Regions from separate parts of the Pseudarthrobacter woesei genome, predicted to be linked through region 3. Evidence: riboswitches for the same ligand, from Rfam matches in the RefSeq annotation. Region 3 holds a riboswitch; each other region holds the start of a gene.

Region 1 (9,583 bases), on a different contig from region 3:
GTTACGGACGGAGATATGGACGTATCCGGATGCAACTGACATGGATTGCTACCTCAATGTGAATGGCCGTCATCGCGGCTCGAATGCTATTTTTCCCCGCAATGAAAAGTGGGGAGGGGCGCCCGACGCTGGGCTGGGGGCGAATGCCTAGAAACTCTCGGGGGTGTAAAAGTTAGGCGTGCATTCGACAACAGCGCATCTCGGAATCAGCGGGTGCGCTGAACCGGGAAGCTGCGGCTGCAGGTGCTGTTGAGTTCTTGTTCACAATTGAAGTGTGCAACGTAACAATGCGAACTTGCAAGTAACAATGGATCCCGGCGTCCACATTGTGAGACAAAAAGCAGAAATGTAGTGCAGATCACAATTCTGCTTTGCCAATCAAATAACAAGTGTTATGCACACTGGGCGCATTCCAGCGGGTATGGCCGAAGATTCTTCGCCACATAGGGACTATTTCCCGAAACGATTCACGGTAGGGCAATTCGGCAAAACCGTTTGCCTACTGATCATCCAAAGTCCACCGTCCCACAGAGTGGTCACCCGCCGGGCACCAAAAGGCCTGGCGGCCGGGTGTCGCGGGCCACAATTGTCCACGGCGGCAGTTGGCTCCCACTGTTCGCTCCGATGCCGCGGCCACGTCCAGCTCGCTAGGCTGGGATTCACAGGTGCCGCACAGGATCCCCAAAGCCGCGCCTAACCGGCAGAACGGAGAGTTGTCCCATGGCCACCTCGCACTCCATGACCAACAACCTCCCCCAACTCTCGCATCCGGACGGCTCACCCATCCGCGCCCTCGTCGTCGACGACGAACCCAGCCTCTCCGAGCTCATGAGCATGGGCCTGCGGATGGCAGGCTGGGCGGTCGCCACTGCGGCCGACGGCCCCGAAGCGGTCAAGCTCGCCAGGGAGTTCCGCCCCGACGTACTGGTGCTCGACGTTATGCTTCCCGGGTTCGACGGCGTTGAGCTGCTCGGCCGGATCCGCGCCTTCGCCCCGGAAGTCCCCGCCCTTTTCCTTACTGCCAAGGACGACGTCCAGGACCGGATCACCGGCCTCGCTGCCGGCGGCGACGACTATGTCACCAAGCCTTTTAGCATGGAGGAGGTGCTGCTGCGGCTGCACCGCCTGGTCCAGCGCTCCGGCGTGGCAGCGATGGACACTGCCGAGCTCGTGGTCGGGGACCTCGTCCTCAACATCGACACCCGGGACGTCACGCGGGCCGGAGAGGAACTGCACCTCACGGCGACGCAGTTCGAACTCCTGCGCTACCTCATGGAGAACCCCAAACGCGTCATCAGCAAAGCCCAGATCCTGGACCGGGTCTGGGACTACGATTTCGGTGGCCAGGCAAACATCGTCGAACTGTACATTTCCTACCTCCGCAAGAAGGTCGACGCCAACCACCCGCCCATGATCCATACCGTCCGCGGCGCCGGCTATGTCCTGAAGCCGGCTGAGTGATCCGTGCCAACACGCACCAACAGGACAGGCGCCGATAGGACAGGCGCTTCCGGGCGAAGCTGGCGCAACCCGTCCACCTGGCATCTGCGCACCCGGCTGGTCCTGGTCGCCATGGGCCTGCTTGTGGCGATCTGCGGTGCCGTCGGGGTGTTCAGCTATGCCTCAATGGACCTGTTCCTGACGAAACAACTGGACTCGCAGCTCGAGCAGGCGTCCGAACGGGCCCGGGAATTTGGCCGCCCCGGACCCGGGAACGGGGACGGCCGGCGGGATCCGCTCGAAGCCCGGGGCCAGGGCGTCGGCACCCTGAATGCGCGGATCCTCAACGGCGCCGTCAGCAGCGCCGCCTTCCTCGCCGACGACGCCAGCCGCAAATCCCTCTCCGCCGAGGACATTGAGATCCTCGTGGCGCTCACCCCCACCGGCGGCCCCGTTGACCGCACTCTCTCCGCCGGCGCCTACCGGCTCACTGCCGCCCGGGCCCCCTACGGCGACGTCATTGTCACCGGGCTGCCGCTCGCCGAGAAGCAGAACACCCTGGGCTCGCTCGTGTGGACCATGGTGGTGGTCTCCGCCGGCGGCCTCGTCCTGATCGGCCTCGCCGGCACGGCCCTAATCCGCCGCACCATGAAGCCGCTCGAACAGCTCTCCGAAGTGGCCACCAAGGTCGCCCGCCTCCCGCTCGACGCCGGCGAGGTGGCTCTCGCGGTGCGGGTTCCGGCGTCGGCGGCGCATCCCGGCACGGAAGTGGGAAGTGTTGGCTACGCACTGAACCAGATGCTGGACAACGTCTCCAATGCCCTCGAATCGCGGCAGCAGAGCGAAATGAAGGTGCGCCAGTTTGTGGCCGATGCCTCGCACGAGCTGCGCACCCCGCTGACCGCCATCCGCGGCTACACCGAGCTGATGCGGATGACCGAACACTTCACCCCGGACGGGGAGAAGTCCCTGGCCCGGGTGCAGAGCCAGTCCGAGCGGATGACCACGCTGGTGGAAGACCTGCTGCTGCTGGCACGCCTGGACGAGGGCCGTCCGCTCAAGTTCAGCGACGTCGACCTCACCCAGCTGGCGATCGAGGCGGTCAGCGACGAGAAGGTCATGGCCCCGGGCCATGTCTGGCAGCTGGAGCTCCCGGAGGAACCGGTGGTGGTCCGCGGCGACGCGACCGCGCTCCACCAGGTTCTGGCCAATCTGCTGTCCAACGCGCGCAAGCACGCCGGGCCCGGCACGACAGTGATCACCGCGGTGGTGCGGTCCGCCGACGGGGGCGCCGTAGTGACGGTGACGGACAACGGCAGCGGGATCGACCCCGAGTTCGTCGGCAGGATCTTCTCGCGCTTCGCCCGGGCCGACGCCGCCCGCAAGAATCAGGCAGTGACGACGGCGGCACATGCCAGCGTCGCGGCGCCCGGCAGACCGGGGGTGCCGACGGCGGCGGTTCCCACTGCCGAGGGGACCAGCGGGCTGGGCCTTTCCATTGTGCAGTCGATCGTGGCGGCCCACGGCGGGACCGTCGAAGTCACCTCCCGGCCGGGCCGCACGGAATTCGCCGTACTGCTTCCCGCCGGACCGCCGCCGGCCTAGCCCACCGAAACGGAGAGCGGAGCCAATCGGGGAGCGCAAGCCGACGCACCGCCGTCGTGCTTCTCGTTACCGAAATGTGACTTAAGCGTCCGGCTCCTGTACCGTTTTTAGGGTGCGGCCACCACTGGGGCCGCATATCTGGACGGACGCCAAACTCTGCCGCTTCCCGGATTCCGCTCGACCAGGCAGAGGCGGGGAACCCAGAGTTCCCGGGCATTCTGCATCTTTGCACCCTTGGGGTGAAGCCGACACGTGAGGTTCCGTGCGGCCGGATATCGCATCCGAACCCGACAGCTAACTCCGCAGGCGTTGAGAGGCGATCATGACTGACTTCAAGGCACCAACGCGCCACGAGAGCGCTAACCGGGCAACCCGCCCAACGGCATCGCGCCACCGCGCCGAGGAAACCCGACCCGCATCAGCCCTGTCCCGGTTCACCGCTGGCCTCGGATCCACCGGCCGCCGCGCTGCCCTCGTTGCCGCCACCTGCGCCGTGCTCGTAGGGGTGGGGGCCGCCGGGCAGGCCGCCGAGACTGCCAACCGCAACGCCAACGCCGGCAACTCCAGCGAGGCGTCGGCCACCACCGCGGACCCGCTGACGCACCTTGACTTCGAAAGGGTCCGCGTCGATTCGCAGTCGGCCCTGCCCGGCACCGCCGGCATCGCACCCCAGGCCGCCGAAGTGAAGCCCGCCGAAGCCCCGGCGGCCGCGGCGGCCGTGGCTCCCGCACCGGTTCCTGAACCGGCACCGGCACCGGCCAAGCCGGTTGCCGTCGACGACCCTGCCGGCGCGCAGGCCTACGCCGCCGCGCAGCTGGGAGCGTACGGCTGGGCTGCCAACGAGATGCAGTGCCTGCAGAAGCTGTGGACCAAGGAATCCGACTGGAAGACCACCGCCACCAACCCCAGCAGCGGGGCCTACGGTGTGGTCCAGTCCCTGCCGGCCGAGAAGATGGCCAGCGCGGGCGCGGATTACCGGACGAATTACCGGACCCAGATCAACTGGGGCCTGAACTACGTCAAGGAGCGCTACGGCTCACCCTGCGGCGCGCTGAACTTCCACTACGCCAACAACTGGTACTAGGCAGCACAGGCAGCATAGAGCACGGCCAATAGGGAGGCCCCGGATCCGCTGGATCCGGGGCCTCCCGCCTGCCTGTCAGGGAATGGGTCGCCGGAACCACGGTCCCGAGGGCGCCACTCGTGGGCATTTTCGCTAGTTCGTCGGGGGGCTTGGGCCGGGCCAAAACCCTTTCGCGCCGGGGGGACATGCCCATTCCTCGCACCCGGGACAGGTCATAACCGGAATATGTCCCCGTGCCAGCGGCCGCGCTCCTTCCCAGTTGCCCGCCGCAATGCCGCCTGCCGGCCCGAGAAAAGCCCGGATTCCCGCGCACTTTTGGCTTCCGGCGCCGAAGCAACTGGGAAGGACCGTCACGGTACGGGCGCGCGCGGCATGTCCGTCCACGCGTTGGTGTGTCCGACGGCGGGGAACCGGGCTGCTCCGCGGGAGGACATGCCCAGTCCCCTCACCCGGGACCGGGCACAACCGGAACATGTCCGCCCGCTGGCCCCAGAGCGGGGCATGTCCCCTGAGCCCGGCCAACCCGCCCCTTGGATCCAAACGCCCGACGAACTAACGAAATGGCCGCTAGCCGTTCGGACGGTTGGGGAGGTACTGCACCGCCCATTTGTTGCCGTCTGGATCGGCAAAATAGACGAAGTGCCCCCAGGACTGGACATCGACGTCGCTGACGTCCACACCGTTGTCCTTGAGCTGCTTGTGCGCGGCGTGAATGTCACTGACCACGAGCTGAAGTGTGGAGGCGGTGCCTGGCGGCGCGTCGGTGATGCCTTCTCCCATGGCGATCGAGCAGCCGGAGCCCGGCGGGGTCAGCTGGACGAACCGGATACCGTCCATGGGCCGCTCGTCGAAGTCGGCGTTGAAGCCCACCTTGTTGACGTAGAAATCCTTGGCGCGGTCCACATCGGACACGGGGACAAACACAAGTTCAAGTTTCCAGTCCATGGGGGCCAGGCTAGTCCCGGCCCGTATTTTCCGGAACCCTAGGCCGCCGGCGTCAGTTTCGACGGCGGCGGGCCTAGCCGGCCACGCCGTAGAGGCGGTCGCCGGCGTCGCCCAGACCCGGCACGATGTAGGACTTTTCGTTGAGCTTCTCGTCGATGGAGGCCAGGACGATGGTCACGTTGGCGTCGGCAAGTTCTTCTTCCAGCTTGGCCAGACCCTCCGGGGCGGCCAGCAGGCAGATGCAGGTGACGTCGGAGGCGCCGCGCTTGAAGAGGAACTTAATGGCCTCGCGCAGTGTGCCGCCCGTGGCCAGCATCGGGTCCAGGACGAAGATCTGGCGGTCCGTGAGGTTCTCGGGGAGGCGCTCGGCGTAGGTGATGATGTCCAGGGTTTCTTCATCCCGTGCCATGCCCAGGAAGCCCACCTCGGCGGTGGGGACCAGCTTGGTCATACCCTCGAGCATGCCGAGCCCGGCGCGCAGGATGGGGACCACCAGCGGGGTGGGCTTGGTGAAGGCGGTGCCGATCGTGGTGCTGACCGGAGTCTCTATGGTCACCGGCTCGGTACGGACTTCGCGGGTCGCCTCGTAGGCGAGGAGCGTGACGAGTTCCTCGGTGAGCTGCCGGAAGACCGGGGAAGGGGTGTTCTTGTCCCGCAGAACGGTGAGCTTATGGGCGACCAGCGGGTGGTCCACAACGAGAATGCGCATGGGTCAAAACTATCACCCGGCGGCTGTTGACCCGCCCGTGGGGCCGCGGGCGCCGACGTCGTCCGTAGTGGTGCCTTCGCTCCCGGCAGCAAGGGTGGCGGGGCCGCCGTCGACGCCGTTCGCGCGGCCGGTGCCGGCGCCGTCGGGGCGTCCGTCCCGGAGGTGCGCCGGGTGGTCAAAGGTCGGCGCCGGGCCTGCATGCTCGCGGTGCCGCAGCGCATGGAACAGCCGGTGGGCCAGGATCACAATGCCCAGCCAGGCAAGTCCGAGAAGCCACGCGGCGATCACATCCGTCATCCAGTGATGCCCCAGGAAAACCCGGCTCAGGCCCATCGCCACGATGAAGATCACACCGGCGGCGATCACCGCGGCGCGGGCCGAGGTTTTCTTCAGCTGGAGGCAGGTCAGATAGACCAGCACACCGATGACCACGGTGGAGTTGAGGGCGTGCCCGCTGGGGAAGGACGGGGACGTTTCGTACGGCGGCACGGCGTGGACGAAATCCGGGCGGGCCCGGCCGAACAGGTTCTTCCCGAACGTCGTGGCCGTGATGGACACCGCAGCGGCACCGCAGACCAGGATGATCGGCCGCCAGGTGCGGTTCAGCCAGGTGAGCCAGGCGGTGAGGATGCCCGCCAGGATCGGCATGCCGATGCTTCCGCCAATATTGGTGAAACCTGTGACGGCCGAGTTCAACTCCGGCGTGCGCAGGTCCTCGGCGAGGGCCAGGGCCGGTTCGTCCAGGTTCGCCAGTCCGGCCTCGTCCACCACGTTGTCATACACTTCGGCGCCCAGCAATGCCAGCGCCACGACGACGATGCCGCCGATCACCAGGGTGAGCCACAGGGCAGCGTAGGGGACCACCCATTTGCCCCAACGTTCTGCAAAGGTCTTCACGGCCGTCTCCCCAATGCTTTGCTTTTCACAGCTGCCCTTTCCTCGAAACTATCATTGAGCAATGACTTCCCCGGAGCCCCGCCATGCAGAGTGGATGGGCCTTGCCCTCGCCGAGGCGCGGGCTGCGCTGGCCACGGCGGATGTGCCGATCGGCGCCGTCGTGATCGGGCCCGACGGCGCGGTGCTCGGCTCCGGGCGCAACGAACGCGAAGCGCTCGGGGACCCGACGGCGCACGCCGAGATGGTGGCAATCCGCCAGGCCGCAGCCCGGCTGCAGGAGCGGCGGGCAGCGGACGGCAAGCCCGGTGACGGCTGGCGGCTGGCGGACTGCACCCTGGTGGTGACGCTGGAGCCCTGTGCCATGTGCGCCGGGGCGGTGGTGCTGGCCCGCATTCCGCGGGTGGTGTTCGGCGCGTGGGATGAGAAGGCCGGGGCGGCCGGCTCGGTGTTCGACGTCCTCCGCGAACGGCGGCTCAACCACTGGGTGGAAGTGTATGCCGGGGTCCGGGAACAGGAATGCGCGGCGCTGCTGCACGACTTCTTCGCCGGGCACCGCGGCAGCTGAACCGTGGACATCGCCGCTCCCCTCTGCACCTGATTCGCCTGGCCGGCGCGCTAGTGTCCCGCGGATGCTGCAGCGGATGCCGCCAGCGCGTCGATCCGTTGCTGCCGGGTGGCCGGTGAATCGAGGCTGAAGGCGCGGAAGTCGGCCAGGTCCTCCCGGATCCAGGCCTCCACCTGGGCGATCCGCCGGGTCACCGCCGGAGTGGTGGTGTGGAACAGCCAGGGCACGATCCGTTCCTTGCCCGGCTCGTACTGCCAGAGCCCGATGATCCGGCCGCGGTCCAGGATGGGATGGTCCGGGAGGTCCGCCTGCAGGGCGAGCGAACCCAGGGCCGTCGTGTGCCGGCTCTCATCGGCGAGCAGGTCCGCGGCGTTGCGGCGCAGCAGTACCAGCGAATCCGTCCCGGCAAGCAACTGGATCTGCTCGTCGCCGGGTTCCTCGAACGCTGCGAGGCGTTCGACGTCGTCGGGCAGCATCCACAGCCCCCCACCCCCCGCGGTGGTCACCTCAACGGCGCCGACGGCGGCCAGCGCCGCCTTGCTTTGGGCCACGGTGAAGGCCGAGAACCACTGCGACTGTTTGACGGTGGCTCCGCCGGTCCAGCCAAGGTAGCGGCGGATCAGCTCGGCTCGGGTTTCGTCGGCAGCGAGCGGGCTGGCCGGCAGGACCCAGGGCTCGTAGGCGTAGTGCTGCTGGTCGAGGCGTCCGGTGGCCGGCACCCGGCGGATCCGTCCCTGCGATTGCAGGATGCCGAGGGCGGTGGGCAGGGTGGTGGTGGCGCCCTTCTTTTTGCCTTCTTCGCCGAGGTTCCGCACGGAGTCGCCCAGCTCGTCCTTGAGTTGCCGGGGATCCAGCGGCGCGTCGGCATCGGCGAGGATGTGCAGCACCTGTTCCTCGAGCAGCGTGATTTCGCCGCGGTCGACGCCGAGCCGGCCCACCACCTTGACCGTCGCCTCGGCGGCGTCGCGCCCCAGCTGCAGCGCCCAGGCGAAGTCGTCCCGGCCCAGGACGTAAGTGCAGCCGCGCGCGGTGGGGAGTTCGAGGATCCGGTGCGCGAGGACGTCGGCGTCCACCTGTTCGCGTCGGATGCCGGCGCGGGCGAAGAGCGTGAGGTAGGGGTTGGCGCCGCCCACGGAGCGTGCCCAGCCGGCCCGGGCAAACACCTGTTCCGCGGTGCAGCCGGCGAGCGAGCCGTCGAGGCCCTGCCGGTGCCAGGCCCAGGCGCGGAGCCGTTCCGGGGTGAGAGTCCGGGCCGGCGGCGCGTTCGCGGCCAGGGGCTGGGTGCTGAGGGGCTCGGGCGTCATGGGGTCATTGTCCAACAGCTTGTGCGGCAGGGGAATCGTCTGCGGCGGTCTTTTCGTGCGGCGTGGCTGCCGGGCGCCCTGTGTCCGTGGCACCGGCCAGCGCCGCCAGCACCGTAAGTGCGGTGGTGTCCCAGCCGGGCAGGCGCTCCCGCGCGGCGACGGCGGCCGCGCGCCAGCGGCTGCGGAGCGCCGGTTCGGTGAGCCAGCGGCGCAGGATTTCGGCCAGCGGTGCGGGGTCCGTGCTGAGGGGGACGGCGGTGCCCGGCAGGGTTGTCTCCCCCGGCCGGGCCCCGGCCGCGAGCGCTTCGACGGCACCGGTGCCGGTCCGCACCACCGCTGGCACACCACGTGCGATCGATTCGGTGACCACCAGCCCGTAAGTCTCCGCCCGGGAAATCAGCAGGCTGAGGTCGGCCGCAGCCCGCTCAGCCTCCAGCGCCTCGCCCCGCAGCTCCCCGGGAATCCGGATCCGGTCCTGCAGCCCCAGCCGTTGCACCGTGTCCCGAAGCCGGGCCGCGTAGGCGGGGTCGGCGGAATCCGAGCCGACGAGCGAGGCGGTCCACGGCAGCTCCGTCAGCGCTGACAGGGCGGCGATCAGGAGCGACTGGTCCTTGTTCGGCAGCAGGGCGGCCACGGCGATCAGGTGTGGCGGCTCGGATCCGGCGGCAAGCGGGGCGGGCCCGGAGCCCGGGAGGGCAACCCGGACACCATCCATCCCGTGCCGGGCCCGGATTCCGGCTGCGGCCGCGCCGCTGGTGCAGATCACCCCGGCCGCTGCCCGCAGTGCCCGGCGTTCCAGCCCGGTTTCATCATGTCCGGCATCCTCCAGCGGCATGTGGAGCAGGATCCAGGCCGGGCGCCCGGCGGCCGCGGCGGCTGCCAGTTCCTCCGGCGCCCCGCACGCGAGCAGTCCGTCAACGACCGTGACCTCGCCACCGGCTCCGGCCGTCAGCAGGGCACCCAGCCTCCGCCGGTCCGCCTCGCTGCCCACCGGCCAGTCGCCGTCGAGCGGGCACGTCTCCACGGCGGCTCCC
Region 2 (9,583 bases), on a different contig from region 3:
CTGTCCCCGCTGCGTGCGCTCCGGTCCGGTACGGGGGACTGGGCCCGATTCGTCCGCCGCGCCCGCTCGGTGCTGGCAGAGCCACCCGGGCTCAGCCGGTTGGACGACGACGGCGCGGCGATCGCCACAGAGGCGGTCTCCCTGGTGGTCGCCGACATGGCGAGGCACCGGCCCGAACTGGAGTACTGATGGGCCGATTCGCAGCGACGTGCCTACGCGGCCGGGCGGCGCTCCACTACAGCGTAGGCCTTGCCGTCCAGGAACTCCCAGTCGGTGACCACCATAAAGCCCGCAGCGTCAACGCGGTCATTCAGGACGAAGACGTCAAAGCCGCCGTCGCGGGGCTCAGCATCCCACGTGGACACATGCACTTCCCCGCTTTCCAGGACCAGCAGCTCGGTATTGACGCTGAAGTCCTCCCGAGGCTGGTTGCTTAGCTGGCAGATGGCGACGCAGTGGCTGGTGACTTCGCGGCTGTTCATTTCGGGCCTCCGCCTCGGGGGAACGCTGATGGCATCATCCTATGCCGGGGGCCGGGTCCAGCGGGTGCAAAAGACCGCCCGCGACCACCTCCTCCGTTACCTCAATGTGACATTCCGTGATCATACCGTTACCGTTGTTAGGTGCCTGTTGCTTCGAAACAGGCGCCCCCCAGCCGATTGCCTAACTCTGCCGCGGCCCGGGGGACAACTCGCAGCAACGTCCGGCAGAGACGGGGAAACCACTTTTGACCCGCTGTTCGCCAGGGGTCTTGGGGTGAAGCCGCACAGTCCGAAGTTAGGGCCAGAGTGCGGCCGGGTGCCTTCCATCCGAATCCGACAGCTCACCTCGCAGGCATTGGGAGAGGCTACCTTTATGACTTCCAGCAATACCCTTGCGCCTAAGCGCGCCGACCTTCGCAGCAAACGCCGTTCCGCAATCCTGTCCGCCAAGGCAGGCATCTTCGGCCGCCAGGCTGCAGTGATCGCCGCGGCCTCCGGCCTGGTGCTCAGCAGTGCCATGGCCGCCAACGCCGCCGAGGCCCCCGTCCAGCGCGACTCCGCACCGGCGTCGTCCGTCGATGTCAAGGGCCAGGTGGGTGCACCGGTCCTTGCGGATTCCGCAGTCCAGATCACCTTCGAGCGCCCGGCCGTGGCTACCGCCCCGGCCCCGGTGATCGAACAGCCCAAGCCCGTAGCAGCCCCGGCCGCCAAGGCGCCGGCAGCGGCCCCGGCAGCCGCCAAGGCCGCGGTGAAGGTCCAGGCAGCGCCGGTCGCTGCCGCCGCTCCCGCCGCAGCCCCGGCGGCCGGCGGCGTAAATGCCACTATGGTCTCCGCCGCTTACGGCCAACTGGGCATAACACAGGATTGCACCGCCTTGGTCGAGAAGGCCCTTGGCGCAGCCGGAATCCCCGTCGGCGACCTCGGCCCGATGCAGTTCATGAACTACGGCAGCGTAGTCGGCGATCCCCAGCCGGGCGACATGGTAGTTCAGTCCGGGCACATCGGAATTTACGTCGGCAACGGTCAGGTGCTCAGCAGCGGGATGAACGGCAAGAACCAGACAGTGGTTCACCCGCTGTCCTGGCTCACCGCCACCGGCCCCGTGACCTTCGTCCGCGCCGGCTAGCAGCACCCGCCAGCAGCGTGCAGAAGGCCGGTTGATCGGTTGCCTTGGGGGCCGCGGATCAACCGGCCTTTCGCGTGCCCGGGCCAGCCCGCCAGCCGGTCCGGCCGGTCAGCCCGCGTACCGCAGCAGCACCACGCCGTTGCCGAAGACGCGCGTCTCCAGCAGCCGGAGCTTTGTCAGCGTATCCGTCTCCTGAAACAAGGGCTTGCCGCGTCCGATCAGGACCGGGTGGACGTAGATCCGGTACTCATCGATCAGGCCGAGCCGCCGGAAGGCCGCCGCGATTTCGGCCCCGCCAAGCGCGAGGTCCCCGCCGGACTCTTCCTTCAGCTTCACGACGTCCTCAACGACGACGTCCCGCACCACCGCGGTATTCCAGCCGGCCTTCGCCAGGGTCCTGGAATAGACGATCTTGGGCATGTCCCGCCAGATCCGGGCGAAGTCGATCTCCGGTGCAGTGCTCGAGGGGTCCTGGTCCGCCGTCGGCCAGAACCCGGCCATCAACTCATAGGTGACGCGGCCGTCCAGAAAGGCGCCCATGGTCCGGAGCTGATCATTGAAGTGATGGTGCAGTTCCTCGTCGACCATGTGCCAGCTCAGGTCCTGCTCCGGGCCCTCGATGAATCCGTCCAGGGATATCTGCATCATCAGAATGACCTTGCGCATCGCGGGGCTCCTTCATCTGGCTGTGGGTTATCGCTCCAGCGTACGCCGGGGCCCGGACCAGAGGCAGGGTCAGAACCGGCGAGGCCGTCCGGCGCCGGGCGGCAGCATTGAGCCGAATCAGGCCGCACCGCCCGCATGCCATACCGGCAGCATCTTGCCGAAGCGCGGAATCTGGGCCACGATGAACGAACTGGACTGCCGCCACCGGCAGTATCCTGCCGGAGGGGAGGAGCCATGCGTGACGTGGCGTCGATTGCAGCGAGCATCCGCAGCGCCCGCAAGGACGCCGGCATCACGCAGGAAAACCTGGCCCATCTGGCCGGCACCTCGGTACGAACCGTCCGGGCGATCGAGACCGCCACCGGAAACCCCTCGCTGCGGGCCGTGATAGCCGTGAGCAACGTGCTGGGCCTGCAGCTTACGGTGCGCTGACTCCCGCCCCGGGAGGGTTCCTGCGGCCGGCACTGGACAGAAATCGCCGACAATCTGGGCCTGCCGCAGCGGCCGCAGCCTTCACCGAGCGCTAGTTGCGCTCCCGGCGCCGCGATCTGGGCGCCTGACCCAAGGTTTTCCAAAGCGAAAACTCTTGCGCTCGGAGCCCCCGCAGAGCAGAATTCAGAAACTTTGAAGCCCCTACCGCGGTTCTAGCCCACGGAGGATCAGCATGCCTGCGAACGTGTACGAGGCGACAGCCCACCCCAGCCCTTCGCTGTGCCGGGGATGAGGCCCGATGGAAAATTGGGGGCCCGGCCGCCACTACAGCAGCGGCCGCCACACGCATGTTGCCACCCGTCGGTCCGGCTGGCGCCTGCCGGAACCGTTGGGCCGGATCCGCCGGCATCGCCTGACGGCGGCCGCCGCCGCACTCGCCCTGGTTTCGGCGACCTCCTTCTGCATTGCAATCCAGGCCAGGGTGCCCGCCGACGCCGTTGCACCTGCCGGGGCGTCCGTGTCCGCCGCTCCCAATTCCCCGGGAACGGCCGGCGGGGAACACACGGTTCCTCCGGCGTCCGGGCTGCCGCCATCCGACGTGCTTTCAGCTGTACCGCCGTCGCAAGTACCGCCGTCGCAAGTGCCGCCGACGACGGCGCCGCCGCCGGACGCCGTCGTCCCGGCCGTTGCGGTGCTGTCCATCAGTCCGAAACTCGACGCCCAGATCAATGCCGTCATCACAGCCAACAGCCGCTACCAGGTGGGCGTGGCCCTGATTGATGTGACCGACGGTGTGGTGCATGACTACGGGGTGAAGGCAAAGTTCGTCGCCGCCAGCACGGCGAAGATCCTCGCCGCCTCGGCCTACTACCATCTGGTGGAAACCGGCAAGGCCTCCCTTGCAGCCCGGATGGGGGTATCAACGGCCGGCGTCCAGATCCGGCAGATGGTCCAGCAGAGCAACAACGAATCGTGGGCGCTGATCATGGCCGCCGTTGGCGCTAGGGGATTGACCGACTATGCGGCGTCAATCGGGATCACCTACGACCGCACGCTCAACACCCTGACGCCCGCCGAGACGGCGCGGACGCTGTACCGGCTGTACACCGGCCAGTTGCTCAACGCGGCGAACACGGGACAGTTGCTGTCCTACCTGCAGCACACCAACTATGAATCGCTGGTCCCGGCCGCCGTCCCCGCGGGCATCACCGTTTACCACAAATACGGCCTGCTCTTTGGCAACCTGCATGACGCGAGCATCCTGGTGCAGGGGGAGCGGGCCTATGTCTTCGTCGTCTACACGCTGGGCCGGGATACGTCCGACATGGCGGCCCGAACCCGGGTCATCCACCAGCTGACCAAAACGATTGCGGCCGGACTCTTCTGACGGCCGTTCCCCCGAGGGGCCGAGAACCGTACGCTGAAGAAGGGAGGTGAACGCCATGAAAGCAGCACAAGGAGACCGCATCATCATCCGGGGCACAACGGTCGAATCCTCGGACCGGCACGGTGAAATCCTGGAGGTCAGGGGATCCGACGGGTCGCCGCCGTACCATGTGAGGTTCGACGACGGCCACGAGACAATCATGTTTCCCGGCGGCGACTTCGTCGTCGAACCCCGCCCAACAGCCTGACGGCCCGGCCCGGAATCCCGGCCCTAGAAGCTGGACGAACTGCCGGAGCCGGAGAAGCTTCCGCCGCTGCTTCCGTAGCCGGTGGTGCTGCCGCCCCCGCCACGGGCGCTGCCGACGTTGCTGACGCCTGTGTTAAAGCCGGAATTGAATGTGGGAACCGAAAAGAAGTAGTAGGACGGGTAGACCGTGCCCAGGATGCTGGGCTCGTAGGTGCGGCCGTACTTCGCCTTGGTCCCGGCTTGGGCGCTCTCCATCTCCTTGCGCATCAGCGCGGCTTCCTTGTCGTTCTTCGCGAAGCCATCGATGACGGTGTCGGCGTGGTTCTTCAGCAGTTCGGAGAGGTGGGTGCGCGCGTCCCGCAGCCGGTCGAGGGCCGTTTCGGGGGTGATTGTTCCGTCCGACAACTCGGACGTCCAGCGTTCGAGTTCCCGGTGGCTCTGATCCCGGAAGGACCGGAGAGCGGCCGCCGTCGCGGAGTCGCCCTCGGCATGGCGCTTACTGAGCATCTGTTCGAGGGCGGCGAGGTCGTTGCGGAAGGGTGCCAGCTGCCGGTCCCAGGCCGGGGCCCATGAGCTGCCCCGGTTGAGCAGGGCATTGGTGTCCGCGATGACGTCGTCCAGGACGTCGAGTTCCTCTGCGGCGTCGGCGAACTGCCGGACCGTTCTCAGGTTGGGCCGCCGGCTCAGGTCCCTGGCGGCCAGGGCGTGCACCTGGTTGGAGAGTCCGGTGGCGGTGTTGTACTTCGCCATGAAGGTGCGGTGCTTCTCCAGGACGGTGCTGCCATAGCGCGAGGCTTCGGGGATGGTGCCGGCATTGAGCTCGGTGACCTGCAGGTCCATGCTGACGTTGGCGTAGCTGGCATCCCCGCGGGCCAGTGCCTTGCGGCTGTCCACCCGGGTCCGCCAACGGACGATCAGCCAGGTAGCAGCCCCGGCGACAGCCACAGACGCCGTCGTCCAGGCCGTGATGAGGAAGGCGGTGGACCGGTACCAGGGCTGGTTGATCAGTTCCGCGCCGCGCTGGATGCCGGCAACGGTGCCGTCCGTCCACTGGGCATCGCGCAGGAGTTCTTTGGACGCGTTCTGGATGTCATCGCGCTGTTCGGGGGAGACCTTGCGGTCTTCCCCCATATAGGTTCCGACATGCCGGCCCACCGGGTCGAGGGCGAAGATGAACAGCCCGTCCGCCCACTTCTGCCCGTCGGCGCTGATCCAATCGGGATGCTCGGCGCGGGCAAAGCGCAGGACTTCCTCGTTGAGGTTGTCCGCAGCGGTGCCGTTGTACGTATACACGGCCACCTTGGTGGGCTGGTAGAACTCGATGGACTGCACCGCCGGCAGCAGGGTGTTTCGGTCCAGCACTCCCGCCCGGTCCTCCACAACGACGTCGACCGGCCGGACCGCGTGTGCCGCCGGTCCCGCGCCCACCAGTCCGATGAGGACCAGGACCACGACGCCGAGGACTTTCCGCAGAATACCCATTTGTTGAGCGTAGTGCCTGCCTCCGGCCGCGTCGACGGGAAGTGCGCGCCTGCCTTCGCCTCCTGCCGTAGCAGCGGTTCGGCTAGGCTGGCCACCGAAGCCTGCAGGGAAGGGAAGCGTGCGCCGGTGGTCAAGGATACTGAAGGGCGGCTGCCGTCGTGACGGCTCCCGGCCCGGTTGACGATCTCACCGGTGTTGTCGGGTTCGCCGCCCGCGCCGTCGATGCGCTGGGGGAGTGGGGGGTAGGGCTGTTCACCCTGGCCGAGACGGTATTCCCGCCGATTCCCAGCGAACTGATCCTTCCGCTGGCAGGCTTCCTGGCCAGGCTGGGTTCCATGAACCTGGTCCTCGTCTACTTCACCAGTATCCTGGGCGCGTATACGGGCGCGCTGCTCCTGTACTGGCTGGGAGCGTGGCTGGGGCTGGATCGTTCGATCCGTTGGCTGTCCCGGCTGCCCCTCGTAGACCGCGCGGACTTCGAACGGGCCGCCGGCTGGTTCCGCCGCCACGGAAGGTCGGCGGTGTTCTTCGGCCGGCTATTACCGGGCGTTCGCAGCCTGATTTCGCTGCCGGCCGGTGCCCAGAAGATGAACCTTGTGACCTTCAGCCTTTTCACTGTCGCGGGGAGCAGCCTGTGGAACGGTCTGCTGATCGGGCTGGGGGCCCTGCTCGGGTCGCAGTACCGGCTCATCGACGAGTATTCGCGCTTCCTTAACTACGCCGTCTACGCGGCCGTGGCCGCGGTCGTCGGGTGGCTGATTGCCCGTAACGTCAAACGCCGGAGGAACCGGACCGGCCGGGACCGCTGAGTGCGTCCGCCGCCGAATGAGGCCTAAAGACACCGTGACGGGGTGCCGTTGCTCCTCCATACTGACGGCATGAGCCCAGAGGCGAAAGACCCCGAGCCGCAGCCGCCGCCGGCAGCCACCCCTGCGGAGCCGGCAGCACAGGAGCAGGCACTGCGGAAGCAAGACCGGACCCTCCTCGCCATACTGGCCGCGATCGCCGTACTGGTAATCGTGGCCCTGGTTGTTGTGTTCACCCGCGGGGAGCCGGCGGCGCTGGACGAAGGCACTCCCGCCGGTGTGGTCCAGCGCTATTCCGCCGCCGTGATCGCCGGCGACGAGACCGCCGCTGCGGCATATCTGAGCGACTCCGCCAGAAGCTCGTGCGTCAACGTGGAACGGATGGCAGTGGACAACCTCCGGGTCACCCTGGTCGCGACGACCGAACGTGCGGAGTCTGCCGATGTGAAGGTACTGATCACGGTGTCCGAGGGCGGCGGCCCGTTCGGCAACGCCGAGTACCAGGTCGACGGTGGCTTCGATCTGGTCAAGTCCGGCGGCAAATGGCTCATCGACAACGCTCCCTGGCAGCTGACGGTGTGCCCAAACCAGGCGGTGAAGCAATGAGCGCCGGCACGGACGTGGGGTCGGCGCAGCGCACCGTGCGGCGTCTGATCACGTACGCGCTGCTGTTCGCACTTGTGGTGATCGCCGCCGTCGGGCTCAGCGGACTGGTGGGACGGCTCCTGATTGCCGGCACGGAGCTGGCTGTGGGGGACGTCGCCGGGCTGGCGCGCTCGCTGGCCTTCGCCCTGATTGGCGGCCCCCTCGCCGCGGTCCTGTGGTGGGCGGTGTGGCGCAGGCTCGGCGACGAGTCCGAGCGTGCCTCCGTCGGCTGGGGCCTGTACCTGGCCGGAGCCTGCGCGTTGTCCCTGATCATTGCCACCAGCAACCTGCTGAGCACGCTCGCCACGCTCATCGGCGGGCAACCGCCGCAATGGCGGCTGTCGCTGGCCACCGGGCTGGTCTGGGCCGCCATCTGGATCTGGCACCGCTGGATGTGGCGGCATGACAGGAAACGTCCCGCCGACCTCGCCGACGTTCCCACGGTGATCGGTACTTACTACGGGCTCGTGTTGGGCGTCGGCGGCGCCGTCACGGCGCTGTCGGCCCTGCTTGATGCGGCCCTGCGCGGAGCCACGGTGGTGGCAGCCGTGGGCGAGCCCTGGTGGGTGTCGGTGCTGCAGTCGCTCGCCTGGGCCGCGGGCGGCGGGCTGGTCTGGTGGTGGCACTGGAAGCACGACGGCGGCCAGCGGCTGCGCACCGGGCTCGCCAACGTGGCGCTCATCCTTGTCGGCGTACTGGGCGCGGGAATCCTCACCCTCGGCGGCGCCGGAGTTGCGCTGTTCGTGCTCCTCCGCCTGGCGTTCGACCGCGCCGGTCCGATGGCTGTCCTGCTCGAGCCACTGGCCCCGGCGCTCGCCGCAGCCGCGATCGGCTCGCTTGTCTGGGTCTACCACCGGGGCCTGGCGCGCGGCCGGGCGGACTCCACCCGGCTGGGCGGGAAGCTGGTGACCTCCGGCGTTGCCCTGGTGGCAGCCGCCTCCGGAATCGGCGTGATCGTCAACGCCGCCCTCGCGATGGCTGCGGCCCCACTCGCCGGCTCCGGGGTGCGCACGCTGCTGCTGGGCGGGATCAGTTCGCTCCTGGTGGGCGGCCCGGTCTGGTGGATCTCGTGGAAACCGCTGTCCTGGAAGCCCGCGGCAGGTGGATCCGGGGCAGGGTTGAGCGCCCGGCGCGTATATCTGATCGTGGTCTTCGGGCTGAGCGCCGTGGTCGCGGTCATCACCCTGCTGGTGATCGGTTTCAGGATGTTCGAATACTTCCTGGCCGACGTCGCCGGCGGGACCCTGGTGGAGCGGATCCGAGCCCCGCTCGGCCTGCTCGTGGCCACCGGGCTGGCCGCCGGGTACCACTTCGCCGTCTGGCGGCACGACCGGGCCGTCCTCGCCGCAGCCGGGCCCGCCCGGAAGCGGACCATCGGCCACGTCATTCTGGTTACCGGCTCCGATCCGGCACCGTTGCACCGGGCCATCGAAGAGGCCACCGGCGCGGTTGTGACCGTCTGGCGACGGGCCGACGCCGGCCCGGCTGCCGCAGCTGCCGCAGCGTCTGCGGACGCGGCGCAACCCGCAGGCCGGCTGGCGGCAGCGCTGGAGGGCGTCACCGGAAAACGGGTCCTCGTGACGGTGAGCCCGGACGGCAGGATCGACGTTGTGCCGTTGCTGGGCTGAACTGCGTCGAACCCTGGCCGGCCTCACCAGCCCGCATCACTGGCCAGCGCTTCCCGGGCGCAGTACATTGTGGCTTAACGGCCCACCCGGCCGACTCCACCGACGCTGAACCAGAGGTGCACCATGGCTGGAAAATTCGAGGTCTACAAGGACAAGTCCGGCGGATTCCGCTTCCGCCTCAAGGCCTCCAACGGCGAGGTGATCGCCTCTTCGCAGAGCTACAAGTCCAAGGCCAGCGCGCTGGGCGGGGTCGAATCCGTCAAGAAGAACGCGGCGTCCGACGTCGTCGACCTCACCGAAGAGGCCCCGGGCAGCATTGCCGGCGTAACGGGCTGAAGCAGGCGGCGGCTACTCCGGGTCGAAGGTCCGCTTGTAGCTTTTCACCGCGTTGTTGACGGTGGGGAAGAAGTGGTCCGGGCCGAAGCGGCTGCTGACGCCGAAGCGGATCAGTCGGTCCTTGACCGGTCCCTTCATCTCCGCGAAGACCAGGTTGATGCCGCGCCTGGCGAGTTCGTCGTCGAGCGCCACCAGGTCATCCAGGGCGGTGGTATCCAGATCCGTGATGGCCTCGGACGCCACGATTACCCAGTGCACCGGTCCGCGGGCGTTGGCCACCAGCGTCCTGATGTGCTCGGTGAAAACGGCCCCGTTCGCGAAGAACAGCGGGGCGTCGAAGCGTGCGA
Region 3 (9,583 bases):
CATCGAGCCGCAGGGCACCTCGCCGACGGGCGGCAGCGGCCGGTGCCCCAGCGCTGCCAGGAGCGGGGCGCCGATGGTTGAGAGCGCCATCATGGCCGCGAGCGGATTACCCGGCAGGCCCAGGATGAAGCGGCCGTCGGGCAGCTCGGCAAGAACGGCCGGATGGCCGGGGCGCATCGCGATGCCGTCGATCAGCAGCCGACCGCCGAGCTCGGTGACCGAGCGCCGGAGGTGGTCGGTTCCGGAGCGGCCCGTCCCGCCCGTGGTGATGACGACGTCGGCGGGCAACGTCTCCGGCGCAGGTGCAGCGGCCGCTCCGGGGGCAGTTTCCCCGTCGGCGCCGGCCGGTTCGATGTCCTCGAGGGCGGCGAGCCATTCGGCGTAACTGTCCCCGATCTTGACCTCGTCGGTGCAGATGCCGCCGAGCATGTCCACGACGCCGGCCAGTTGCGGGCCGAAGGTGTCGCGCACCTCCCCGGGCTCCGGGAGGCCCGAGGCCACGACCTCGGAGCCGGTGAGTACAAGCCGGACCACCGCCTTGCCAAGCACGGGCAGGGTGTCGTGGCCGGCCAGGGCAGCTAGGGCAAGATGGGCGGGGTTAAGGATGGTGCCGCCGCCGATGAGCAGGTCACCGGCGGCCGCTTCCTCGGCGGCCTTGCGGATGTGTTCGCCGTTTCGCGGCTCCCCGGGCTTGGCGGCGCCGCCGGTCTGCAGCACCGGGAGCCCGTCCTCGTCCCCGCGGATGCTGCCGCTTTCACTGCGCAGCACGGCCTTCGCGCCGGCCGGGATCAGCCCGCCCGTGACGATGGGGCTTGCCTGGTGCGGAGCCAGCCGCTGGCCGGGTTCCGCAAGGATCCAGGGCCCGCTGCCGTTGACCGCCCAGCCGTCCATCGCCGAGGAAGGATAGTGGGGCATGTCATGGAGCGCCGCCACGTCCGCCGCCAGGGTGCGTCCCAGCGCGCTGCGAAGCGGCACGGGAGCGGCAGGAATGGGAGAAGCGCAGTCGAACGCGAACTGCCGGGCTTCCTGCCAGGTGTGGGCGAGGTGCCGGTGCGGCATTTCCGGTCCGGGCTCCGCCGGTCCGGGCTCCGCCGGTCCGGCAGGGCCGTCTGGGCTTTGGCCGACCCCGCCTGCCGCCCTGCCGTGAGGGGGTGCAGTTCTCATGCCCCGGAAGCTTCGCTAGCCTCGTAGTCCTTGGCCAGCTTCCGGGCCACGGCCATGGCGGCCTGCATGGAGACAGCATCGGTGGCCTGGCCGGAGCCGGCGGCCAGGCCCGCGGCAAAGCCGGCAATGAAGGTGGTAAGTGGGGCGGCGGGGCGCACTATGGAGTGTGCTGCGACACCCGCGAGAGCCAGGACCTCGTTGACGTCCACCTCGACGTCCTCCAGTTCCAGGGCCTGGAGCAGGGCACGGCACCAGTCTTCCAGCGTTTCATCCTGGCTCTTCACCGTTTGCCTCCAAGGTTGGGTTCAGCTGCGGGGCTCCGGACCCGTTGCCCGGATCGTGGCCGTGAACCAGGCCGGATACCCCAAGTGCGGAGGCATCGTCCCACGTATCCACGTCATCCGTGGCCCCGGAGGGGACAGTAACTTCCCGCACATCAAGACTAGCAAGAAGGGCAAATACTGAGGCGTTTGTGAGCACGCCACGGCGCCCAGCTTCGTCCACGCACCGTTGTAGCGCAGTTGTGCCATATAAGCCGACAAGGGGTTGCCTCCGCCCGTCCGCAAGCGCCATGACCCCGTCGCCCTGGGGCTCAGCCTCCGGCGCGGACGGGCCGGAACGCCGGGTGGTTCCGGCGGCTTCGAAGAGCACACGCAGCGCGGCATCCACCCGCGGCATGTCGCAGGCCAGGACAAGGGTCAGCGGCGGTGCCGCAACACCCCCACTCCCACTCCCACTCCCACTCCCACTCCCACTCCCAGCATGGTGCAGTTGGAGCGCTGAGAGTCCAGCCGCGATGGCGGCGGCGGGTCCGGCGAACGGCGGGTCCTCGCGGCAGCTCAGCACACCACGGGGAAGCGTTCCGGGGTCCGGGCCGACAACGACGACTGTCCCGGCGTCCCGCGCGGCCTGCAGCGCACGCGCCAGGAGGGTGGCGCCGTGGTACACCAGCCCGGCCTTGGGCACGCCACCCAGGCGGGAGGAGCGCCCGCCGGCGAGAATGACAGCATCGAATTCCACCGGCCAAGCCTAGCGCGGCCCAGGCACGTTCACCCGGGAGCGGCGGGCCGGGTCAGGCAGCAGATTCCGGCAACAGGAACGGGTCCCAGGCCGGCGTCGGCTTTTCCAGTTCTTTGATCTGCCAGATCGCGCCTTTCGGCGGCCCCGGGAGGAAGCTGAGTTTCCAGCCCATCTCGGCCGGCGTGTGGTCACCCTTGGTGTTGTTGCACCGCAGGCAGGCGGCGACGAGGTTTTCCCACGAATCAGCTCCGCCCCTGGATTTGGGGTGGACATGGTCGATGGTGTGGGCAGCTTTACCGCAGTAGGCGCAGCGCTGTCCGTCCCTGCGGAGCACGCCACGGCGGCTGACAGCCGTCCTGGTGTTGTACCGGGGCCTGATGTAGCGATTCAGCAGAATCACCGACGGCCGGCCGAGGATGTCCGTTGGCCCGACGACGGGATCGTCGCCTTCGGCCACGACACTGGCTTTTCCAGTCAGCACAAGAACGAGCGCCCGGCGGAAGGTCACTACCGCCAGCGGTTCATATCCAGCATTCAGAACGAGAGTGCGCATCCGCATACCTCTTCACGGCCGCACCCGCCAGGGGCACGAGGGCCGGCTGCCCTGTGCATGGTCGGGCTATGGATCGACACCACAAGAGTAAACACGCGAGTGCCGGATCACCGAATTTTTTTCGCCGGAGGATACCCGTGTCGGCTGAAATTCATCCCGCGGCAACACAAAGGACCCCTGCCGCAGGGGCAGGGGTCCTTGGTGTTGCTGGCAGTTGGTCTCTTAGCCGCCGACGCGGATGAAGACCGGGCCGGAGCCGACGTTGACGCTTTGCAGAGAGGTGGTTCCGCCGTTCCAGCCGCCGTGGACGGCCATGCCGTTGCCGACGTATACAGCGATGTGGGCCATACCCGCGCCACCGTTCTGGTAGTAGGCGAGGTCACCCGGCTGCGCTTCAGCGGCGCTCACGGTGCGGCCGAGGGACAGGTACCCTGCCGGCCAGCCGTGGTAGTTGATGCCGGCAGCGGCCAGTGCGTTCGTGGCCAGTGCGGTGCAGTCCTGCGCAACGCCGAGCTGGGCGTAGGCAGCAGCCGCGATCGTGGAGCCCTTGCCGCTGGCAACGCCAGCGGCAGCCGGTGCGGCAACAGCCGCGGTGGCGCCGACCTTGGTGCTGGCGGTCTTGGCAGCGGTCGCAGCTTCCTGGACCTTGACGACCGGCTTCGGGGCCTCGACGACGGGAGCCGGGGTGGTGGTGACTGCCGGCTTCTCGTAGGAGATCGCAATCGTGGAAGCAGCCGAGATGGTTGCCGGAGATGCCGACTGGACTTCGAGCGTGGAAGCGGAGGTGGATTCGCGCTGAACATTGGCCTCAGCAGCGTTGGCTGCGATACCGCTGGTCAGAACCAAACCGGAAGCGGCAGCGATAACTGCAGCCTGGCGGCCCATGCCGCCGGCGTTGTCGCCGACAGCCTTGGCAATGACAGCCAGCGAGTTGGTCTTGGTGACCTCGGCGCGGTGCCGTGCGATTGCACGAGTAGTCATTAAGTTCTCTCTTTCGTGATCCTTGGAAAGCGCTTTTTGGGCGCAGTCTGAGGACGCTCCGGCATCTTGGGGGTACGCCGGATCGCCCCGAATGGGTTACTTAGCGAAGGGTGTAATGCGAAGACGCGCCAAAAACGGGAACTGCATGCAGGTGCTTGGCCTGCGGGCCGGACTCAGCAGAGATTGAGACGGCGGTGTGGGATCCATTCCGGGCGCCGGCAAGGGCAGCACGAACGTTGGATTCCAGCGGGCTCGTAAGAGCCGCGCAAGCGCGGTGAAGCGCAGCATTGTGGCGTGAAGACACGAAAAGTAGCCTCTCCCAATGCCTGCGAGGTGAGCTGTCGGATTCGGATGGGAGTCACCCGGCCGCGCCGCTTCCTGGGAAGCTTTGCGACTTAACCCCAAGGTCTTCTTTCGAAGACCAAAATTGGTTCCCCCGCCCCTGCCAGACGATGTAATGCGAACGGACCTTGAGCGGTGGCAGAGCTAGGCAATCCACTCAAGAGCGCCAACTTCGGAAAAGTTGGCGTACCTCATACGGTACAGCAGTTGGGATTCAATGTCACATTCAGATCACGGCGTGTCACAGGAATGCGAGAGTGACCCATCGGCTTGGCTTAGAGCCAGCCGGTGGGGTCCACGACTTCGCCGTTGACCATGACCTCGAAGTGGAGGTGGCAGCCGGTGGAGGCGCCGGTGGTCCCGCTCATCGCCAGGACATCGCCGCGGGAGACCTGCTGGCCGACGCGGACGCTTGAGGAGGACAAGTGGTTATAGGTGGTCTCCAGGCCGTTGCCGTGGTCGATCACCACACGGTTGCCGCCGCCGTAGGGGTGCCATCCAGCGAACGTGACGGTGCCGCTGGCGGCAGCGTGGACTGCTGTTCCGCACTGGGCCGCAAAGTCCTGGCCGCGGTGGAACTCGCCGGAACCGCCGGTTATGGGGCTGACGCGCAGCCCGAAGGCTGAAACGGTGTCCATCCGATCCAGTGGTGCACCAAGGCTTCCCGAAGAGGCGGCACGCGTGATGGTGCCGGCGGCCTGGGCGCTCAGCAGTTGCTTGAGCTTGCCGTCCGGATCACCCTGGGTGGTGACGGCGGTGCGGTTGAAGTCGATCTTGGCGGCGGCAGCGGCAGTAACATCCGGCTGGGCGGCGGCGGAGACTGATCCGGCGGGCGAACCGGCGTTGGTGGCCGTGACCGGACCGGTCGCGGGGACCGTGACTGTCAGGATCAGACCCGTGGCGGCCAGGGCAATGCCGGCCTTCTGCCCAACACCGCTGGCGGCGGCGAAGTCGGTGACCTGCCGGAACGGGCTGCGGCGGCCGCGGCGTTCATCGCGGTGCGCGTCGCGTGGGCGGTCGGCCAATGAGGCGGCGGTCGGACGCGGCTCCGGAGCGGGGCCGGTCGCACGGCGGCGGCCCCTGGCGGTCTGGGTGGTCAAGAACGGTTCCTCTCTGGATAGCCTGCGAAGTTAGCTGTCGGATTCGGGTCAGAGAGATCAAAGACCCGGTCCGCCGTAGCAAGCACCCAGACACAGAGGCATCCAAAAAAAGTCCCTCACTGGAGTGTGCTTGCCGCTGACGGACTTCACCCCAAGGCTGTGTTGAAACAGCCGGAAGTGGTTCCCCCGCCCCTGCCAGAAGGTGACTCTGCGACTGATCCGCTGGCAGAGCTCGGCTTCGGATCAGATAACGCTTTGGTATCGGTACTAGTCATCAACTATAGGCGATTAAGCCGCCCGGTGATAAATCCGTTATCGGCAGTAGTGCACAACTTGTGGGTCATCCCACAAGTGATGGCTGAAGTGGGGTTAACCGACCGTAACAAAAACATGGGCGGCGACCTCGGGCGGCAGCTCGAGGGCCCCCTCGATATCCGGCACTCGGACCGAGATATATTCGCCGACGCGCTCCAGCGAGACTCGGGCACCGGGACGGATCCCGCCCTCGTCGAGCTGGACAAGCAGTTCCGGCTCCACCTGGATGGGCTCGGCAAGCCGGTTGACCGTGATCCGGGAATCGGCTCCGTAGCCGGCCATGGCTTCGAGCAGGTTCACGACACCGACCGGGTGCGGCGGGGACGGCGGGCCTCCGAGTTCGGCGAGGCCAGGAATCGGGTTGCCGTACGGGGAAACGGTCGGGTGGTTGAGCAGTTCGAAGATCCGCCGCTCCACGCGTTCGCTCATCACGTGTTCCCAGCGGCAGGCTTCCTCGTGGACGTAGGCCCAATCGAGGCCTATCACGTCGGCCAGGAGGCGTTCGGCCAGACGGTGCTTGCGCATGACTTCAATGGCACGTTTCCGGCCGGTTTCGGTCAGCTCAAGGTGCCGGTCGCCGGAAACAACCACCAGACCATCGCGTTCCATGCGTCCGATGGTCTGGGAAACAGTGGGCCCGGAGTGGCGGAGCCGCTCGGCGATGCGCGCGCGGAGGGCGACGATGTTTTCTTCTTCAAGCTCCAGAATGGTCCGAAGATACATCTCCGTAGTATCGATCAGATCCGTCATTCAGCTCAGCTCCTCGAGCGCTGTCCTTGCGTCATTCCCACGTACCGCGTGCAGGATGAGCCCTGGCGAGCTCGGCCGTACGCTCGCAGGACAGCCTAGCCTATTTTGAATTTGTCCGGATAATTTCGCGGCGCCCCACGGTACCCCGGCAACGTTTTCAATGACCGGACTATGTCGGGCTCCTTTCCCGCCAGTCCGGCGCAGTCAGGCAGAATGAAAGTAGGCTCCGTTGCAGCCACCCCGCCGGGCCAGCTCCGGAGCCACACTTTGTACCAGCGCTTTGTACCAGATCAAAAATTGGAGCCACTGTGAGCGACACCAGCATCACGATCCCCGCAAACCTCCTGCCCAGGGACGGCCGGTTCGGCGCCGGACCGTCCAAGGTCCGTCCGGAACAGATGGATGCCCTCGCCGCGTCGACGAAGCTGCTGGGTACGTCCCACCGCCAGGCGCCGGTCAAGGGCCTCGTTGGCTCTGTGCGTAATGGCCTCAGCCAGTTTTTCCGCGCCCCCGAAGGCTATGAGGTCATCCTCGGCGTCGGCGGTTCCACGGCGTTCTGGGACATTGCCAGCTTCGGCCTCGTGGAGAACAAGGCACAGCACCTGTCCTTCGGCGAGTTCGGCTCGAAGTTCGCTTCGGCCACGAACAAGGCACCGTTCCTCGCGGAATCCTCCATCATCAAGTCCGAGCCGGGCACGCGTCCGGAGGCCAAGGCGGAGGCCGGCGTCGACGTGTACGCGTGGCCCCAGAACGAGACCTCGACCGGCGTTGCCGCCCCGGTCAGGCGTGTGGCCGGTTCCGACGAAGGTTCCCTTGTGCTGGTCGATGCCACGTCCGCGGCCGGCGGCCTGGCCGTGGATGTGGCCGAGGCGGATGTCTACTACTTCGCCCCGCAGAAGAACTTCGCGTCCGACGGCGGCCTGTGGCTTGGCCTGTTTTCTCCGGCAGCGCTGGAGCGTGCGGCCCGGATCAAGGCCGGCGGCCGCTGGATCCCGGACTTCCTGGACCTCCAGACGGCGATTGATAACTCGCGGCTGAACCAGACCTACAACACCCCGGCCCTGGCCACGCTGGTCACGCTGGACGCCCAGGTGCAGTGGCTCAACGCAAGCGGCGGACTGGACTTCGCCTCGGCGCGCACGGCGGATTCGGCCGGACGGATCTACCGCTGGGCCGAGGCCTCGGAGTACGCCACTCCCTTTGTGGCGAAGGCTGAGGACCGCTCCAACGTGATCGCGACGATCGACTTCGACGACTCCATCGACGCCGCGGCGATCGCCAAGGTGCTGCGCGCCAACGGCATCGTGGACACCGAGCCGTACCGCAAGCTGGGACGCAACCAGTTGCGTATTGCCACGTTCGTGGCGATCGAGCCGGACGATGTGTCGGCACTGCTGGAGTGCATCGACTTCGTCGTGGGCGAGCTGAAGAAGTAATCTTCCGGCTCGACAAAACGCAGCACGCAGCACACTGACCGCTGACGCGTCAGGGATCGACGGCGTCGTCCGGGTCTGTTTCCCGGGCGGCGCCGTTCGCGTGACCGCCGGAACCGCCGGCACCGCGCCCGGATTCGACGTGGAAGTAGTGCAGCCCGCGGGCCCTGCGGTCGAAGCGGATCCGCAGCCGCTTCGCCCGGATGATCCATAGCAGCCCGATCAGCGCGGCGACCAGGCCGGAGGCCGCCGCGACGCTCATGGACCAGCGGGGGCCGGCGACGTTCGCGATCCAGCCCACCAGCGGCGCCCCGATGGGTGTGCCGCCCATGAAGATCGCCATGTAGAGCGCCATCACCCGGCCGCGCATCACAGGGTCCGTGGTCGTCTGTACGTAGCTGTTTGCGCTGGTCATCATGGTGATCGCAAAGAGGCCCACGGGGACCAGCGCGACGCCGAACCAGAAGTAGCTGGGCGCGAGGGCGGCGATGCCCGAGGTCACGCCGAACGCCCCGGCAGCCCCGAAGATGACCCGCAGCCGGGGCTTCTTCCGGCCGGCCGCCAGCAGCGCCCCGGTCACGGAGCCGATGGCCATGATCGAGTTCATCAGCCCGAAGGCTCCGGCGTCGAGGCCGAATTCCGTTCCGACCATGGCCGCGATGAACAGCACGAAGTTCAGCCCCAGGGTTCCCACGATGAAGACCGCTACGAGCACCACCACGATGTCCGGCCGGTACCGCACATAGCGCAGCCCTTCCCGGATCCGGCCCTTGCCCGCGGCGGCCTTCGGCAACTGGCGGAGCGAGGCCCTGGGGATCTTCCACAGGCTCAGCAGCAGCGCCACGAAGGTGAGGGTGTTGATCAGGAAGACCCAGCCGGGGCCGACTGCCACCGTCAGGAGGCCGGCCACCGCGGGGCCGATCATCCTGGCCACATTGAAGGAGGCGCTGTTGAGGGCCACCGCGTTGGGCAGGTAGTCGTCGCGGACCAGCTCGGAGACGAAGGTTTGGCGCACCGGGGCATCGAGGGCCGACACGACGCCGAGCAGCAGGGCGAAGCCGTAGACATGCCAGAGCTGCGCGGCACCGGAGAGCACCAGGATGCCCAGGCCCGCGCTCAGAAGCGCCATCGCGGACTGCGTTCCGACCAGCAGCTGTTTGCGGTTGAAACGGTCGGCCATAAGCCCCGCCACCGGAGCCAGGAAGAGTTGAGGCCCAAGCTGCAGTGCCATCGTGATGCCCATGGCGCCCGCGTCGTGCTCGGTCAGGCGGTCAAAGACCAGCCAGTCCTGGGCAGTGCGCTGCATCCAGGTGCCGATATTGGAGATGATCGCCCCGATGAACCAGATCCGGTAGTTCAGGACGTGCAGGGACTTGAAGGTGGACATCATGCCCGGCCTCCACAGCTCGTCTCCCCTGCCGGTTCCAACCCCTAGTCGAGCTTGTCTGAGGCCGCTTCGCCGGACGCCTCGTCGTTCGAGGCGTCGACTTCCACGTCGTCGGCGTCGTACTCGTCGCCGGCGCCGTCGGCGTTGCCGTCCGCGTCATCAGAGTCGTCTTCGGGGGCGGTGTCGTCCTCCTCGAAACCGTCCCCTACCGAGGAGTCGGCCCCTGCCGGGGCGTCCTCCGCGGCAGGCTCGCCGACAGCCTGGTCCTGGCTTTCGGAAGCGGCGACTTCGGCCCCTGCCTCGTCTCCCTGTTCGTCCCCGGGGCGCACACGTTCGGCCCACGGGACCCACTCGGGCGCCAGGATCGAGTCGTCGGAGGGCAGGAGGCCCAGCTCGTCGACCGTGACGGCCTTGGACCGCGAGTTGCGGGTGAGCACGGCATACCACCGCCAGCCCCCGTAGCCGGCCAGCTTCGATTCGAAGAGGTGGGTTACCAGACGGTCACCCTCACTCTTGGCGCCCAGGTGCGGGCCGATCT

What was found. Region 3 has a riboswitch for cyclic di-AMP ahead of ACZYZE_RS07815 (M23 family metallopeptidase). Riboswitches for the same ligand answer to the same signal wherever they lie in the genome.
Region 1: it holds a riboswitch for cyclic di-AMP, as region 3 does, so the genes downstream of both, ACZYZE_RS02990 (aggregation-promoting factor C-terminal-like domain-containing protein) here and ACZYZE_RS07815 (M23 family metallopeptidase) in region 3, are expected to answer to the same signal.
Region 2: it holds a riboswitch for cyclic di-AMP, as region 3 does, so the genes downstream of both, ACZYZE_RS18230 (NlpC/P60 family protein) here and ACZYZE_RS07815 (M23 family metallopeptidase) in region 3, are expected to answer to the same signal.

Annotation. Positions count from the first base shown of each region.
Region 1 covers NZ_JBVAYU010000001.1:614,361-623,943, reverse strand. Annotated here, with positions in the region: gene ACZYZE_RS03005 (winged helix-turn-helix domain-containing protein) at 1-42, opposite strand, end outside; gene ACZYZE_RS03000 (response regulator transcription factor) at 721-1,461, shown strand; gene ACZYZE_RS02995 (HAMP domain-containing sensor histidine kinase) at 1,573-3,045, shown strand; cyclic di-AMP (ydaO/yuaA leader) riboswitch at 3,210-3,369, shown strand; gene ACZYZE_RS02990 (aggregation-promoting factor C-terminal-like domain-containing protein) at 3,368-4,129, shown strand; gene ACZYZE_RS02985 (glyoxalase superfamily protein) at 4,697-5,074, opposite strand; gene upp (uracil phosphoribosyltransferase) at 5,148-5,783, opposite strand; gene ACZYZE_RS02975 (phosphatase PAP2 family protein) at 5,796-6,680, opposite strand; gene ACZYZE_RS02970 (nucleoside deaminase) at 6,742-7,245, shown strand; gene ACZYZE_RS02965 (DNA glycosylase AlkZ-like family protein) at 7,296-8,549, opposite strand; gene ACZYZE_RS02960 (glycosyltransferase) at 8,554-9,583, opposite strand, start outside.
Region 2 covers NZ_JBVAYU010000021.1:1,561-11,143, forward strand. Annotated here, with positions in the region: gene ACZYZE_RS18220 (DNA alkylation repair protein) at 1-189, shown strand, start outside; gene ACZYZE_RS18225 (hypothetical protein) at 213-482, opposite strand; cyclic di-AMP (ydaO/yuaA leader) riboswitch at 651-851, shown strand; gene ACZYZE_RS18230 (NlpC/P60 family protein) at 856-1,608, shown strand; gene ACZYZE_RS18235 (dihydrofolate reductase family protein) at 1,717-2,274, opposite strand; gene ACZYZE_RS18240 (helix-turn-helix transcriptional regulator) at 2,509-2,706, shown strand; gene ACZYZE_RS18245 (serine hydrolase) at 3,005-4,093, shown strand; gene ACZYZE_RS18250 (DUF1918 domain-containing protein) at 4,149-4,340, shown strand; gene ACZYZE_RS18255 (DUF5129 domain-containing protein) at 4,364-5,821, opposite strand; gene ACZYZE_RS18260 (DedA family protein) at 5,980-6,630, shown strand; gene ACZYZE_RS18265 (LpqB family beta-propeller domain-containing protein) at 6,700-7,233, shown strand; gene ACZYZE_RS18270 (DUF5671 domain-containing protein) at 7,230-8,900, shown strand; gene ACZYZE_RS18275 (YegP family protein) at 9,024-9,236, shown strand; gene ACZYZE_RS18280 (SulP family inorganic anion transporter) at 9,249-9,583, opposite strand, start outside.
Region 3 covers NZ_JBVAYU010000004.1:74,851-84,433, reverse strand. Annotated here, with positions in the region: gene ACZYZE_RS07840 (molybdopterin molybdotransferase MoeA) at 1-1,059, opposite strand, end outside; gene ACZYZE_RS07835 (DUF6457 domain-containing protein) at 1,161-1,448, opposite strand; gene mobA (molybdenum cofactor guanylyltransferase) at 1,432-2,112, opposite strand; gene ACZYZE_RS07825 (HNH endonuclease) at 2,237-2,737, opposite strand; gene ACZYZE_RS07820 (NlpC/P60 family protein) at 2,960-3,718, opposite strand; cyclic di-AMP (ydaO/yuaA leader) riboswitch at 4,028-4,197, opposite strand; gene ACZYZE_RS07815 (M23 family metallopeptidase) at 4,336-5,160, opposite strand; cyclic di-AMP (ydaO/yuaA leader) riboswitch at 5,165-5,378, opposite strand; gene ACZYZE_RS07810 (iron-dependent transcriptional repressor DtxR) at 5,530-6,225, opposite strand; gene serC (phosphoserine transaminase) at 6,534-7,661, shown strand; gene ACZYZE_RS07800 (MFS transporter) at 7,711-9,045, opposite strand; gene ACZYZE_RS07795 (DUF3027 domain-containing protein) at 9,090-9,583, opposite strand, start outside.